One region of the Bacteroides clarus genome, then DNA from elsewhere that is predicted to be linked to it. Evidence: riboswitches for the same ligand, from Rfam matches in the RefSeq annotation. Region 1 holds a riboswitch; the other holds the start of a gene.
The links. Region 1 has a riboswitch for cobalamin ahead of I2F54_RS12395 (uroporphyrinogen decarboxylase/cobalamine-independent methonine synthase family protein). Riboswitches for the same ligand answer to the same signal wherever they lie in the genome.
Positions count from the first base shown of each region.

Region 2: it holds a riboswitch for cobalamin, as region 1 does, so the genes downstream of both, I2F54_RS11120 (cysteine-rich CWC family protein) here and I2F54_RS12395 (uroporphyrinogen decarboxylase/cobalamine-independent methonine synthase family protein) in region 1, are expected to answer to the same signal.

Region 1 is NZ_JADNLF010000011.1:39,968-47,799, reverse strand. It holds gene nrdG (anaerobic ribonucleoside-triphosphate reductase activating protein) at 1-177, opposite strand, end outside; gene I2F54_RS12400 (anaerobic ribonucleoside triphosphate reductase) at 306-2,516, opposite strand; cobalamin riboswitch at 2,796-3,016, shown strand; gene I2F54_RS12395 (uroporphyrinogen decarboxylase/cobalamine-independent methonine synthase family protein) at 3,077-4,045, shown strand; gene I2F54_RS12390 (TlpA disulfide reductase family protein) at 4,350-5,447, opposite strand; gene I2F54_RS12385 (30S ribosomal protein S16) at 5,568-6,125, opposite strand; gene I2F54_RS12380 (Na+/H+ antiporter NhaC family protein) at 6,249-7,550, opposite strand.
Region 2 is NZ_JADNLF010000009.1:67,292-75,123, forward strand. It holds gene I2F54_RS11105 (acyl-CoA carboxylase subunit beta) at 1-1,524, opposite strand, end outside; gene I2F54_RS11110 (acyl-CoA carboxylase biotin carboxyl carrier protein subunit) at 1,527-2,042, opposite strand; gene accC (acetyl-CoA carboxylase biotin carboxylase subunit) at 2,055-3,566, opposite strand; gene I2F54_RS11120 (cysteine-rich CWC family protein) at 3,532-3,771, opposite strand; cobalamin riboswitch at 3,834-4,043, opposite strand; cobalamin riboswitch at 4,098-4,301, shown strand; gene I2F54_RS11125 (TonB-dependent receptor plug domain-containing protein) at 4,442-6,502, shown strand; gene I2F54_RS11130 (sirohydrochlorin cobaltochelatase) at 6,577-7,776, shown strand.

The DNA of each region.
Region 1 (7,832 bases):
GGCAAGCACCTTTTGCAGAATTTCATCGGTGCTCATCCAGCGTCCGCGGTTAATGTCCCACGACTCCGGATTGTGGCAGCCCGGACACCCGTTGGGGCATCCGGCCGCGTAAATGGCGGTACGGAAACCGGGACCGTCCACCGTGGTATCTTCTAATATCTCAAGAATGGAAAGCACTTTTTTAATGAAGAATTAAGAATTAGGGAAATTGAGAATTGAGAATTGAGAATTAAGAATTAAGAATGATGAATTCAGCATGAAAGCTCTTAACCAACTCAAAATTCTTAATTCTTAATTCTTAATTCTTAATTCCCATGTACTACCCTGTCGTTCAGTTCGGCGAGTTTGGCTTGGTTCCAACGGTCGGTGGTTCCTACCAGGTAGCCGGTGATGCGTTGCAGTTTGTCGATGTGGGTGCTGCCGCATTTCGGACAAACTTCCAGGTCGGGGGTGGAGTTTTCGTATCCGCATTCCAGGCAGCGGTTGCGGTTGTGGTTCACCGAGCCGTAACCGATGTTGTACCGGTCCATCATATCTACTACACGCATGATGACTTCGGGGTTGTGGGTGGCGTCGCCGTCAATCTCCACGTAGAAGATGTGTCCGCCGCGGGTCAGGTCGTGGTAGGGGGCTTCTACTTCCGCTTTATGGCGGGCGCTGCACTTGTAGTACACGGGCACGTGGTTGGAGTTGGTGTAGTAGTCGCGGTCTGTGATGCCCGGCAGACAGCCGAACTTCTTGCGGTCTACACGGGTGAACTTGCCCGAAAGACCTTCGGCGGGCGTGGCCAGCACGCTGTAATTATGCTGATATTGGTCGGAGAACTGATTGGCGCGGTCGCGCATGTACGTCACGATTTTCAGACCTAATTCCTGGGCTTCTTCCGATTCTCCGTGGTGCTTGCCCAAGAGCGCGACCAGACATTCCGCCAGACCGATGAAACCGATGCCCAGCGTACCTTGGTTGATTACGGAAGAAATGTCTTCGTTCGGCTTGAGCTTGTCGCAACCTATCCACAAGGCGGACATCAGCAAGGGGAACTGTTTGGCAAACGCCGTCTTTTGGAACTCCATGCGTTCGTGCAACTGGCGGGCGGTGATGTCGAGCATGGCGTCCAGCTTGGCAAAGAAGAGGGCGATGCGCTGCTCCTTGTCCGCTATGTCCATGCACTCTATGGCAAGGCGGACGATGTTGATTGTGGAGAAAGAGATGTTTCCTCGGCCGATGGATGTTTTCGGGCCGAAGCGGTTTTCAAACACACGTGTACGGCATCCCATGGTGGCGACTTCGTGCTCGTAGCGTTTCGGGTCGTCGGCTCTCCAGTCGTCGCTGCGGTTGAAGGTGGCGTCCAGATTCAGGAAGTTCGGGAAGAAACGGCGTGCGGTGACTTTGCAGGCAAGCTGGTAGAGGTCGTAGTTGCGGTCTTCGGGCAGGTAGCTTACGCCGCGTTTCTTTTTCCATATCTGAATGGGGAAGATGGCTGTCTCGCCGTTTCCTACGCCTTGATACGTGCTTTTCAGCAGTTCGCGGATGATGCAGCGTCCCTCGGCGGAAGTGTCCGTGCCGTAGTTGATGGAGCTGAACACCACTTGGTTTCCGCCACGGGAGTGTATCGTGTTCATGTTGTGGATGAACGCTTCCATGGACTGGTGCACGCGGGCTACGGTCTTGTTCACGGCATGCTGGACAATGCGGCGGTCGTCGGTCAGGCCGTCCAGCGGTTGTTGCAGATAGTCTGTCAGCTCTTTTTGGTAGAGGTGCGAGTAGTCCTTGCCGTTCAGCTCTTCCAGATTCTTTATTTCCTCGATGTAGCTGTTGCGCACGTAGGGAGCGAGGTAGAAGTCGAATGCGGGAATGGCTTGTCCGCCGTGCATTTCGTTTTGGGCTGTTTCCAATGAGATGCAACCCAGGATACTGGCGGTCTCGATGCGTTTTGCAGGGCGCGATTCTCCGTGTCCTGCGGAGAAGCCGTATGTCAGGATGCGGTCCAGCGGGTGCTGCACGCATGTCAGGCTCTTGGTAGGGTAATAATCCTTGTCGTGGATGTGCAGGTAGTTGTGGCTGACGGCATCCAGCACTTCCTCGCTCAGAAGATAGTCGTCTACAAACGGTTTGGTGGTCTCGCTGGCGAACTTCATCATCATGCCTGCCGGAGTGTCGGCATTCATGTTGGCGTTCTCGCGGGTGATGTCGTTGGATTTGATGTTGATGATTTCCAGAAACATATCGCGCGTCTTTGCCTTGCGGGCGATACTGCGCTGGTTGCGGTAGGCAATGTATTTCTGTGCGACATCTTTACGGCTGCTCTTCATCAGCTCCATTTCCACCAGGTCCTGAATGGCTTCCACCGTCATTTGGGCATCGCCCTTAAAGGAGATGTGGTCGGTGATTTGGCGTATCAGTTGCATGTCTTCTCCCTTGTCCGTATGGAGCATGGCCTTGCGGATGGCGGTTACTATTTTTTCTTCGTTGAAGCCGACGACGCGTCCGTCACGCTTGAGTACCGTTTGTATCATATTGGTTGTATTTTTTAGATTTTACAATAGGAGTTAATTGCGAAACAAAGGTATGATAGTTTTTTATACGTTTTCTGTTTTGGAAAACTTTTGTTGGATTAAAAATGGTTAATCTGTTGATAATCAAATATGATTTGTGATGAAATGGGAAACTTTTCAGTTTACGTGGTTTTTATAGTTGCACATTATTGATAATTATATATTAGATGATGTGTCAATCTGTTTTGAAGCGGCCGATGAAAAATAGGGATTTCACTTGCCGACTTTCAAATACTTTGGTTATATTTGCAGCGAATCGGTTTACCGATGGTTGTCATCATCGGTAATTAAAAGGGAATCGGGTGCAAATCCCGGACAGTCCCGCTGCTGTAAGGTTTCATACCAAACATTTCGACAGATACACCTCTGCCACTGATTATTTCCCCGTATGCGGGAAAAGGTTGGGAAGGCGGTTTGAAATGGAAACCGAGTCAGAAGACCTGCCATTCTTTGATTTTCTTTGCCACTCGTGGGATAGGGCAAAGCGCTGAGGTATTAATTTTCAAATAAAAAGAACGAATATGGGAAAGTTGTTTCCACCCTTTAAGGTCGATATTGCGGGGGCATTGTGTGTGCCTTCTGCGCTGCGGGACGCAAGGAGCCGCTATCAAGGCGGGCAAATCAGTCAGCAAACATTGCGTGCCGTGGAAAATGCGGAGATACGTAGTTTGATTGAACGGCTGAGGTCGGAAGGCGTAAGGATTGTGACGGATGGCGGATTTCGGAGTTATGATTTTCTGGAAGCCTGGGAAGGCATCCGCCGGAAGGGCGATGCGGGGGCTCCGTCCGGCAAGGAGCTGGAAGTGACGGGCAGGATAGGTTTGCTTCATCATCCTATCCTTGATGATTTTGCTTTTTTGGCGGCGAATGCTTCGGACGATGTATTGCCCAAACAGCATATTCCTTCGCCCGGAAAAGTACTGATGAGGATTCTTCGTGAAACGGATGCCGGGTGCATGAAGTCGGTTTATCCGGACTTGAATATACTGCTGGATGATTTGGCGGCGGCTTATAAAAAGTTGCTGGAAGGGCTTTATGAGGCCGGTTGCCGTTATATACAGTTCGAGGGCGTGAAGTCCATGCTGACCGATGAGGCCGCCCGCCTCAATAACCGGGTGCTGCGCGAGCGTCCCGAAGGGTTATTCGTGGCTTTTCATGCCGCGACGGATATGTTGATACGGCTACGCGGGGCGGACGCGTATTTTCTGGATTATGATTGCGGGATTTGCGATCGCAGCCGTCTGTTGTGGTTTGTGCATGAACGGGAAGCTGTGTTTGGTTTCGTACTCTCTTATTATCCCGATGAGGAAGAACTGGATGAGTTGCAGGCCAAGATGGAAGAAGTGCTGAATTATATTCCCGTGAAGCATCTGACGCTCTGCCTGCCCGATGCGGATAATCTTCTTAATCCCTCGGAAGAGGATGAGAAGAAACAATGGAAAACCGTGGGACTGGCTAAGGATATGGCAGACCGTATATTCCCTGTCTGAGCGCACGCACTGTTGTGTCCGGGTGCACGTCTTGCTGTGTTTGAGCGCAGGCCTTGTTATGGCTGAGCCCGCACTTTGTTACATCCGAGCCCGCGTCTCGTGGTGGCCGAGCCCGCATGTTACCATAACTGAGCCCGCATCTTACGGCTGTTGCCCTGCGGGATTGCAAAACAATAAAGAGGGTGTGTCGAAACCCTCATAAATAGGAAATCACCCTCGCCACAGATAATCGTAGCGGGGGTGATTTCGATACAAGGGGAGTTTTGACACACCCCTTTGTTTTATACTCTTTCGGCTTCCTCGCTTATTTAAGCACTTCAGCCAATTTTTCTTGCAGTTCCTCTCCGTGCAAACCGCGTGCAAGGATAATTCCGTCACCGTCAATCAGTACCGTGTGGGGAATGCTGCTTACGGCATACAGCTTGGCGCCTTCATTATTCCAATATTTCAAGTCGGACATTTGCGGCCAGGTGATATTCAGTTTGTTGATAGCTTCTTTCCAAGAATCGCCGTTCTGGTCTAAAGAAACGCCTACAATCTCGAAATTCTTGTTCTTGTACTTGGCGTATGCCTCTACCAGGTTAGGCATTTCGCGACGGCAGGGTCCGCACCAGCTTGCCCAGAAGTCGACGAGCACGGTCTTGCCCTTTCCTACGTAGTCGGACAGTTTCACGGTCTTTCCTTCGGGAGTCTGCATTTCAAAGTCCGTAAACTTTTGGCCTACGGCAGTGGCTTTCATCTTTTCTACATTCTCCTTGATGCGGATGATGGTGGCGTCGTTGCTGTATGTGGCGGGAATCTGCGGCATCAGCGGGTCGAGTTCTTTCACATCCAAGTAGTAGTAATTGCTTTTCAGCAGATGCACGCCCACGGCATTGGTAATGTTTTGGCTGATGCCGGCTTTGGCCACTTCCATCATTCTGCTTTCCAGCGCACTCATTTCCTTGCCTTTGGCTTCGCGCTGCTGGTCGGTCAGGGCGGTGTCGGTCATGGAAGTGTAGATGTTTTCCATCTGGCTGTCCAGTTCGTTGAGCTGGGTTCTGATGGCCTGGTAGATGTCGTTGTTGGCGGTACCGGTGGCGGAGCTGCTCTTTCCGTTGAGTTTGATATTGATTTTTCCGTTTTCGAGGAAGAAGTCCATAATCATACCCTCTGCTCCGGCGGGGCTATAAGTAAGGTAGCGGTTGGCAGCAGTGTCCTGCGTTCCTTTGAAGGTGAAGGTTCCGTTGGTGATGACTGCGGAATCGAGTTTTACGAGTTGGCGGCCTTCCACGGTTTGCAGAAAGACGGTATCGCCGTCGGTTGCACCCTCTATCGTTCCGGTTACGGTGTAACCTTGGTTCCCGCTGTTACAGGCTGCGAATACGGCAGCGGCAGCGAGCAGGTAAGTTAGTTTTTTCATTGCTTTGTTCATTAAATAAATAATTTGTAGCCACAAAGATAATAATAAAAAATCCCCACCGGTATAACCGGTGAGGATTTTATGTTTTTTGTCCCTTTTTTACAGGGAAAGCTCTGCTTTTTATTCAGCAGCGGCTTCTGCTGCGGGAGCTTCTTCAGCCGGAGCTTCGGTAGCTTCTGCTTCTGCAGGTGCTTCAGCGGCAGCCTTGGCAGCTTCTTCAGCGGCTTTCTTTTCGGCCAATGCTTTAGCTTTCACTTCGTTTACTTTCTTTTCGGCTTCCAGACGTGCTTTGGCTTCAGCTTTCTTAGCTTCTTCGTCTTTAGCTTTCAGAGCGGCCAAACCGTTTTGTTTGTCGTTCTTCCAAGCTTCGAACTTAGCTTCTGCTTCTGCTTCGCCGAATGCGCCTTTCGCTACACCGCCAAGAAGGTGCTTCTTCATGTAAACGCCTTCACGGGAAAGGATGTTGCGGACAGTGTCGGTAGGTTGTGCACCTTTCAACACCCAGTCAAGTGCGCGGTCGAATTTCAAATCTACTGTGGCAGGATTGGTGTTAGGGTTGTAAGTACCAATCTTCTCAATAAATTTACCATCACGTGGTGCTCTTACGTCTGCAATTACGATAGAGTAGAAAGCGTAGCTCTTACGTCCATGTCTTTGCAATCTGATTTTTGTTGCCATTTAAATAAATGTTTTTAGTTAATGATTTGAATTATGCTGCTAACTCGTAGTAGCGGGCGCAAAGGTACACTTTTTCTTTTGATTGACAAATAGTTCGCGTAATATTTTCATTCCGGGGAAGAATTATGAGTATCTTCTCGGATACCTTATCAATATGGCGAGTATCGCGCAGGCCCCCATGCAGAACGGATAGTAAAGGTTGCCTATGATGCCGAGCGGCGAGATGCCGGCAAGTCCTGCGGCTATCAGCATTTGTGCGCCGTAGGGAATGATGCCTTGAATGAGGCAGGAGAATGTATCGAGTATGCTTGCCGTTTTCCGGCGGTCCAGGTGGAAGCGCTTGGCTATGTCCTTGGCGATGGGGCCGGTGGTGATGATGGCAATGGTGTTGTTGGCGGTGCAAAGATTGGCTACGCTCACCAGTGCGGCTATGCTCAGTTCCGCTCCCCGCTTGCCGGTGACGTGGCGGGTGAGGCGGGCGATGATGAAGTCAATGCCGCCGTTGTAGCGGATGGTTTCGAGCATTCCGCCTGCCAGCAGGGTGATGATGATAAGTTCGCCCATGCCGGTGATGCCCGTTCCCATGGCGCCGAACCAGTCGAAGAACCCCATTCCGGTGAAGAGGCCGATGATACCGGTCGAGAAGATGCCGAGCAACAGCACCGACATCACGTTCATTCCGGCTATCGCCGTACCCAGCACGATGAGGTAGGGGATTACCTTTATCCATTCAATTTCTTGTATCTGCGGGGCGGCGGACAATGACAGCCCTTGAAAGATGTAAATGCCCAGCACAATCAATGCGGCCGGTACTACAATCATGAAATTTACTTTGAACTTGTCCCGCATAACGCAGTCCTGCGTCTTTGTGGATGCAATCGTGGTGTCTGATATGAACGAGAGGTTGTCTCCGAAGAACGAGCCGCCCACCACGATGGCTACCATATAGGGCAGGTCTATGCCTGTTTTCTCCGCCAGCCCCACCGCCACCGGAGTAAGCGCGACGATAGTCCCCACGCTGGTGCCGATAGACAGGGATATGAAACAGGCGGCTATGAAGATACCCGCCAGCAGCAGGTTGTCCGGCAGGATATGCAGGGTCAGATTCACCGTGGCGTCGATGGCTCCCATCTGCTTGGCGCTTTGCGCGAACGCTCCGGCGAGGACGAATATCCATATCATCAGCAATATGTTCTTGTTGCCTGCGCCTACGGAAAACTGGTAGACGCGTTGTTCCAGTTTCAGCCCCCGCGTAATGGCGATGGCGTAGCAGGACGACAGCAGGAAGGCCACCGTAATCGGCACTTTATAGAAATCGTTTACAAGCAGTGATGTGATGAGGTATAGACAAAGAAATACAGCCAACGGACTTAGCGACCACCAGCCGCCTTTTTGCTTTGGAGAAGTAGTTGTATCTGCGGACATACTTTTCTGTTATGGAATTATAAGAGCGATATATTGAGTAAACCGGCTGCAAAGATAGGAAAAAAGAATAGAATTCCGGTTGATACCTCATTCTGTCATTCGAAACGAAGTGAAGAATCTCTTTCCTCATATATAAAGGAAAGGGGTTCTTCACTTCGTACCGAATAGTTGAATGAGGGTTGAAGTTCATTCTGACACTTTCTTTCCCTATTTAGGGATGGAATACGCCCGGTGATTTTTCAGACATGGATTGCACGGATTTCGCGGATAAATAAAAAAGAG
Region 2 (7,832 bases), on a different contig from region 1:
CATATTGCCGTGTTTCTTCGGCGGATTGCTCTGGTTCTTGTTATGAGCCATTTCCAATGCCTGTACCAGCTTATAGCGGGTGTTGCGGGGCATGATTATCTCATCGATGAAGCCTCGTTCGGCAGCACGGTAAGGATTGGAGAACTTCTCCTCGTATTCCTTGATAATCTCTTCCTTCTCTTCGGGAGAGGACTTTCTGTACAAGATATTCACGGCTCCTTCCGCGCCCATTACGGCAATCTCGGCCTGCGGATAGGCAAGATTCACGTCAGAGCCGGTAGGCTTGCTGGACATTACGATGTACGCGCCGCCATAAGCCTTGCGGGTTATCAGCGTTATCTTGGGCACGGTAGCCTCTGCATAGGCATAGACAATCTTGGCTCCATGACGGATGATGCCGTTGTGCTCCTGTACCGTGCCGGGCAAGAATCCCGGAACGTCCTCAAACGTTATCAGCGGAATATTGAAACAGTCGCAGAAACGTATAAAGCGGGCCGCCTTGTCCGAAGCGTCGATGTCGAGCACGCCTGCCAGATAAGCCGGCTGGTTGGCTACAATACCCACCGAACGTCCGTTCAGCCGTCCGAAGCCCACCACCACGTTCTTGGCGAAGTGAGGCATCACCTCAAAGAAATACTGGTTATCCAGTACCGGTTCGATAATGTCCTTGATGTCATAAGGCATATTCGGGTCTTCCGGTATGATGGTCTGCAACGCTTCCGTCTGGCGATGAATATCATCCGTACAAGCTGCGAACGGAGCGTCTTCCATATTGTTGGACGGCAGGAAACTCAGCAGTTCACGGATGCTCATCAGCGTCTCCTCTTCCGTATTGCACATAAAGTGGGTGACGCCGCTCTTGCTGCTATGCGTATAGGCGCCGCCCAGTTCTTCCTTGTCCACTTCCTCGTGCGTAACGGTCTTTACCACGTCCGGACCCGTGATGAACATATGGCTCTGCTCCTTCACCATGAAGATAAAGTCCGTCAGTGCCGGCGAATAGCATGCGCCACCCGCACAAGGGCCCAGGATAGCCGAAATCTGCGGGATTACTCCCGAAGCTATCGTATTCTGATAAAAGATGGAAGCATATCCCGCCAGGCTGTTCACGCCCTCTTGTATGCGTGCGCCGCCGGAATCATTCAGGGCGATGACGGGAGCGCCGTTTTTCAATGCCAACTGCTGCACTTTTACAATCTTGGCCGCATTCGTCTCGCTCAGCGAACCGCCATGCGCCGTAAAGTCGTAGGCGTATACAAACACCTGACGTCCGTCAATCTTTCCGTAACCGGTCACCATGCCGTCGCCCGCTATCTGTTTCTTCTCCATGCCGAAGTTCGTGCAACGGTGGGTAACGAACTTATCCAATTCATTGAAAGTGCCCTTGTCCAGCAGCATGTCGATGCGTTCGCGCGCCGTCATGCGCCCGGAGGCGTGTTGCTTCTCTATCTTGTCTACTCCGCCACCCAGCGAGGCGCGTTTATCCAGTTCCTCAAAACGCGCGTATATTTCTTCTCTATTCATGATTATTCTTCTTTAATAAGTTCCAATTCTACCAATACCTGATTCGCGTTTACCGGCTCGCCTTCGTTCACCAATATGTTTTTCACGACGCAGTCCGCATTAACCTTGTAATTGCTCTGCATCTTCATGGCTTCCAGCACTACGGCAATGTCTCCGGCCGCCAGGCGGTCGCCCGCCTTCACGGGAATGCTCACTACCTTACCCGGCATCGGGGCGATAATCTTGTCACCCTGTTTCTCGTCCGCCCCTTTCTTCATGTGCAGATACTTGGCTTGCGTATCCACGATATCCACATGATACGAACGGTAGAACATACTCACGTCATAGCTCTTTCCGCCTTCTCCACGCACCAGTCCCGCGTTGAACGAGTTCCCGTCGTGCAGAATGGAGCAGCTTCCGTTTTCCGCCATTACGATATCCACTTCGTACGGCTTCCCGTCGATGGTGAGCTGTACCTTATTTCCCTCTTTACTGACCAGCGTAACGTCCGCCACACGGTCTCCGATATGTATTTCCATAAACAATTTCCTTTAAATTCTCAGCACACCCTTCTGCAATCCGAACTCGCGCCAGCGGCTGATAGGACGGCCGTCGGGCAACTGTGTCGAAGCGTTCTCTTCCAGGTTCACCAGATAATCCATATAAGCCGCAATCATGGCGACGTTCTCTATCTCTTCGTTGCTGCCGTTGGAGCGTACCAGCATGCGCGCGTTCTTCTCGATGAACAGCGTGTTGTACTCGCCCTTCACAAAATCGGGCACGTGCATGATACGTTTCAGATAGGCAAGGTTGGTTTTCAGTCCGGTTATCTTATACTCGTACAGCACACGGCGCATACGCTCGATGGCGTATTGGCGGGTGGTGGCCCATACGATGAGCTTACCTATCATCGGGTCGTAGTAGACGGGGATTTCGTATCCCTCGTACACGTTACTGTCAATGCGCACGCCGATACCGTTCGGTTCGGTCAGTTGCCTGATGATACCCGGCGAAGGCATGAAGTTGTTCTCCGTATCTTCGGCGCAGATACGGCACTCTATGGCATGACCGCGCTGGAAGATGTCTTCCTGGCGGAGATGCAGCGGCTGGTTGTCGGCTACAAAAATCTGCTCTTTCACCAAGTCCACGCCCACCACTTCTTCCGTGATGGGATGCTCCACCTGCAAACGCGTATTCATTTCGAGGAAGTAGAAGTTCCTGTTCTTGTCCACCAGAAATTCGATGGTACCCGCACCCGAATAGTTTACGGCCTTGGCGGCGGCAACCGCCTTCTCTCCCATCTCCTTGCGCAGCTCTGGCGTCAGGAACGGTGACGGGCTTTCTTCCACAATCTTCTGGTTGCGGCGTTGCACCGAACACTCGCGGTCGAACAGATGAATCACATTGCCGTGGTTATCACCCAAAATCTGGAACTCTATGTGATGCGGTTCTTCCACAAACTTCTCCAGATACACCGTGTCGTCGCCGAATGAGGACATCGACTCCGAACGCGCCGTATTATACGCTTCCACCACTTCTTCTTCCTTGTGAATAAGGCGCATGCCTTTGCCGCCACCGCCCATAGACGCTTTCAGCATCACCGGATAACCGATTTCGTTACAGATGCGTACGGCCTCTTCGGCACTTTGCAAAGGCTGTTCCGTACCCGGCACTACGGGTACGCCGGCCGCAATCATCCGCTTGCGGGCGGCTATCTTGTCGCCCATGGCTTCCATGGTTTCCGCCGAAGGGCCGATGAAGATAATGCCTTCTTCCTTGCAACGGCGGGCAAACTCCGAATTCTCCGACAAGAAGCCGTAGCCCGGATGAATAGCATCCGCACCGCAATGCTTCGCCACTCCGATTACTTTCTCTATGTTCAGATAACTCTCTTTGGCCGCGGCCGCTCCTATCGGATAGGCTTCGTCGGCGTACGCTACATGATGCGAAGTACGGTCGGCTTCGGAAAATATAGCCACGGTCAGTATTCCCATTTCCTTGCAGGAGCGCATCACGCGCAGGGCAATCTCACCTCTGTTCGCTATCAATACTTTCTTTATCATTTTCTCTTGATTTATTTATATAAGGAATATTTCCGGCCGCCAATTGCGTCAGACAAGCATGACACAAGCAATCCGGATAGGTTTCTTTCAAATAAGCGTGTTGCTCCGGGCTCAGCCGGACGGACGCGCAATGACACTGTAATATATCATTGTGCATGCACTCGAATGTTGCACCACAACGCGGACATACCTTTTGCATAGGCATCTCTTTTTTTATAGTTAAACGTTAACTTGGGCTTCGTACTGCTTTCCTATCCCACGAGAAAAGACAGACTTTAATGAATGGCAGGTCTTCTGACTGACTCCTTATCTTGATGCCTTCCCGATATATAAACGCATATCAGTGGCAAAGGTTCTTATCAAGACTTCGTTTGACGGAGCTTCACAGCAGCGGGACTGTCCGGGATTTACACCCGGTTCCCTTTTAATCCGAACGGCAGATACGTCCGTCCGGAACCGATTCGGGGGGCAAAGATAAAGAAAAACTAAAATAATTAGGAATAAAAGACAAAATAATGTATAAAAGTCTTTATCTTTGCTCCCGGAATTGGCAATCGGGAAGGCATATCCGCCTGCCGATGTAAGGGAATCCGGTGCAAAACCGGAGCTGTACCTGCAGCTGTAATCCTCAGTAAAAGACGCTTGTATCCGCAAAAGCCACTGTCGCAGCAATGCGATGGGAAGGCAATACAAGCAGAGGAGAGCCAGAATACCTACCAGTTTCCGTAACTTGAGCACTGAGCTTCCAGGATTAGAAGCGATGTCCCCCATACTGATACGATAGGATTCCTATTTTACTCTTTCGGGCCATTATCCCTTTCGCACACAGAAGCGACGTGCCGTTTTATTTTATTCAACGTAAAAATCGGTAGACGATGAAGCACAAGTATTGGCTTGAAGCGGTACTGCTGTGCGGTGTGATGCAATCAGCCACAGCGCAAAGTATCCTTAAAAACAAAGATGAGAAAGAACTCTCGTTACTGCTCAACGAAGTAGTGGTAACAGGTACGGGAACCGAACACTACCTGAAAGACGCCCCCGTGCAGACAGAAGTGCTCACAGGAAAAGCATTGGAGCAATACCAGGCGCGCAGCATCGACGACCTTCTCAGCGGTCTCAGCCCTTCCCTCACCTTCCATGACGGCGATATGGGCAGTCACATTCAGCTCAACGGACTGAACAACGACTATATCCTCATCATGATAAACGGCAAACGCATGAACGGGGACATCGGCGGACAGAACGACCTCAACCAACTGAATCCCGCCAACATAGAGCGCATCGAGATTGTGAAAGGCGCCGCCTCTTCGCTCTACGGCAGCGATGCCATCGCCGGAGTCATCAATATCATCACCAAGCAGAGCAGGGAGAAGATGGAACTCACCAATACCACTCGTGTGGGCGAGCATGGCGACGTACGGCAGAGCACCAGTTTCGGCTTCAGCTACGGCAAACTGAAATCGGTGACCGGCATCAACTTCCGCCATACCGACGGCTGGCGCAATACGGACATGCAATGGGACCAGAACCAACTGAAGTCCGGCTCTACCATGCTTACCGTCAACCGTTCCAGCAACTACACCCTCTCCGAGAATCTGGAGTGGCAGGTAAACAAGAGACTGAACCTCACCGCCGAAGGAACGTACTACGAACGCTGGGTGATGCGTACGCACGGCCCGTGGAAGTACCTGCCCAACGACTTCTACTACCGCAACTACACCTTTGCCGCCGGAAGCAGGTACAAGCTGAACGGGCGCAACTACCTCACCGCCGACCTCTCATACGGCCGCTACGGTTACTTCTACGACTATAAGCTGAAAGACATCACCGACTACTTCAAAGACGGCGACCGCATCACCTACTACCCCGGCCAGCGCATCAAACAGAGCATACAGCAACAAGTGCTGGCGCAGGTGAAAGGCATCTTCTACTTCGGCGACCGGCACATCCTCAATACCGGTATAGAGTACCAGTACAACCGCCTGGAATCGCCCCACCACATAGCGGGCGACCTCGCTTCCGTCTATACGCTCGCCGCCTACGCGCAGGAAGAATGGACTGCCACGGACAGCTTTATACTGACCGCCGGCGTGCGCGGCACGCAGCACAAGGAAACCGGACTGAACCTCAGCCCCAAAGTATCCGCGCTCTACAAGGCCGGCGACTTCAACCTGCGCGCTTCCTACGCCATGGGCTTCAAAGCGCCTACCATCAAAGAGCTCTACTACGAATACACAGGCAGCATCGGCGGCGGCTCTCTCACCGCCTATCATGGCAATACCGGCCTCAAGGCGCAAACCTCACAATACGCTTCCGTCAGCGTGGAATACGTGGGGAGCAAGTTCCAGGCGAGCCTGACAGGTTACGCCAACTTCATCCGCAACATGATAGAGCTGGTAGAGATAAAAGTCACCCCCGAAGAGAAACTCCTCGAGATAGAGAAAAGCAAGAGATACACCAACCTCACGAAAGCCCGCATCTACGGAATGGACTTCACCTTCAACTACCGCCCCGTAAAAGACATCATGCTGGGCGGCGGGTACAGCTATGCCGATCCGAAAGCGCAGTATGCCGCCGATAAGGGCGACAACTACATGAAATATCTCTACATCGACGCCACATCCAACCATAACGCCACGCTCAACGCCACCTGGCAGCACACGTGGAACCGTTACCGCCTCGGCTTGGGAGTGTACGGCCGATACCAGTCAACCCGCCACTACGTCAACGACAACAATGCCGACGGCTTCCAGACATGGCGCGTCAACACCGCCCATACCCTGATGAAAATGCGGTTCTGGACGCTGACGATGAACATAGGCGTAGACAACCTCTTCGACTACGTAGACCGCACTCCTTTCGGACGCAACCGGGCTACCAGCACGCCGGGAAGGAATTTCTACGCATCGGCGCTCATAAAGTTCAAGAATAAGTAAGGAAGTCCGCTTCATTAACTCCTGAATTCCCAATAACAAAATATCTTTTTTATTAATCAATTTACAAACAAAGTATGAAAAGTTTCAAGTTTTATCTGATGGCGGCTCTCGTAGCGGCCGCAACTTGCGCGGGATTCACTTCCTGCAGTGACGACGACGATGCGGAAAGTACCGTAAATCCCGCAACCAGGGTAGTAGCCGAAACCAAGAAGCATGATACCGCTATCCTGCTCTGTACGTTCGGAAGCACTTATAACGAGTCGTTGGATGTATACAACGACATCATCGCCGATTTTCAGAAGCAGTTCCCTCAAACAGACATCTACATGTCGTTCACCTCACGTACCTGTATCGGCCGTGCAGAGGCTTCTACCGGCGAGGCGCGCTACAAACTGGACCAATGGCTGAAAGCTATCGGCGATGCGGGATATGCACGCGTAGCCGTACAGTCGCTTCACGTTATCCCCGGTGAGGAATACCTCTCGCTGATGAATACCGATATCAAGAAAAACTTTATGATTGACTGGTACCCGCACATCGACGTACTGAAAGGCGCCAACCTGCTCTCTACCGATGACGATACGGAAGAAGTGGCACGGGTTCTTTACACTCATTACAAGGACAAACTGGCCGACAAGAAGAACATCGTTCTCCTGATGGGACACGGTAACCCCGATGTGAACTACAATGCCAACATCAAGTACTCCGAAACCCAAACCGCCTTGCAAGCCCTCGCCGCGAACAAGAATATCTTCGTAGGTACCGTAGACTACGGCGAAATGCTTTTCTGGCCGAAAGAAGAGGAAGAGAAAGCCGCAGACCGCATACCGGTAGCCTCTCCCGACCAAATGATAAGCAGCTATCCCGGCTGCATCTACTCACAAGTGATGAAGTATTGCAAAGACAATAACCTGCAACCCGCAGACGTAACCGTTTACCTCGCTCCTTTCATGTCCATCGCCGGCGACCACGCCCACAATGACCTTTGGGGTATCGAAGCGATAGCCGAAAACAAAGGCTCGGACGAAGTGGAACTCAACACCAACGAATACAGTTGGCGCGAACGTCTGGAAAAAGCAGGTTTCAAGGTAGACAGAGCGTTTGAAGCCCACCCCGTAGGCCAGGCCGATGCCGACCACGGTATCAAAGACGGTTGCGGTATCAAAGCTTTGGGCAGCTATCCCGAAATACGTGCAATCTGGGTGAACCACCTGAAAGAGCAATGGGATACCGACGCTTGGGAAAACGGTGAAGGGTATCAACCGGAAGCATAACGTTCTTCCTTTTACCGACAGATGTCCGGCTAAGAAAGAACATCTTTGTCCCACTG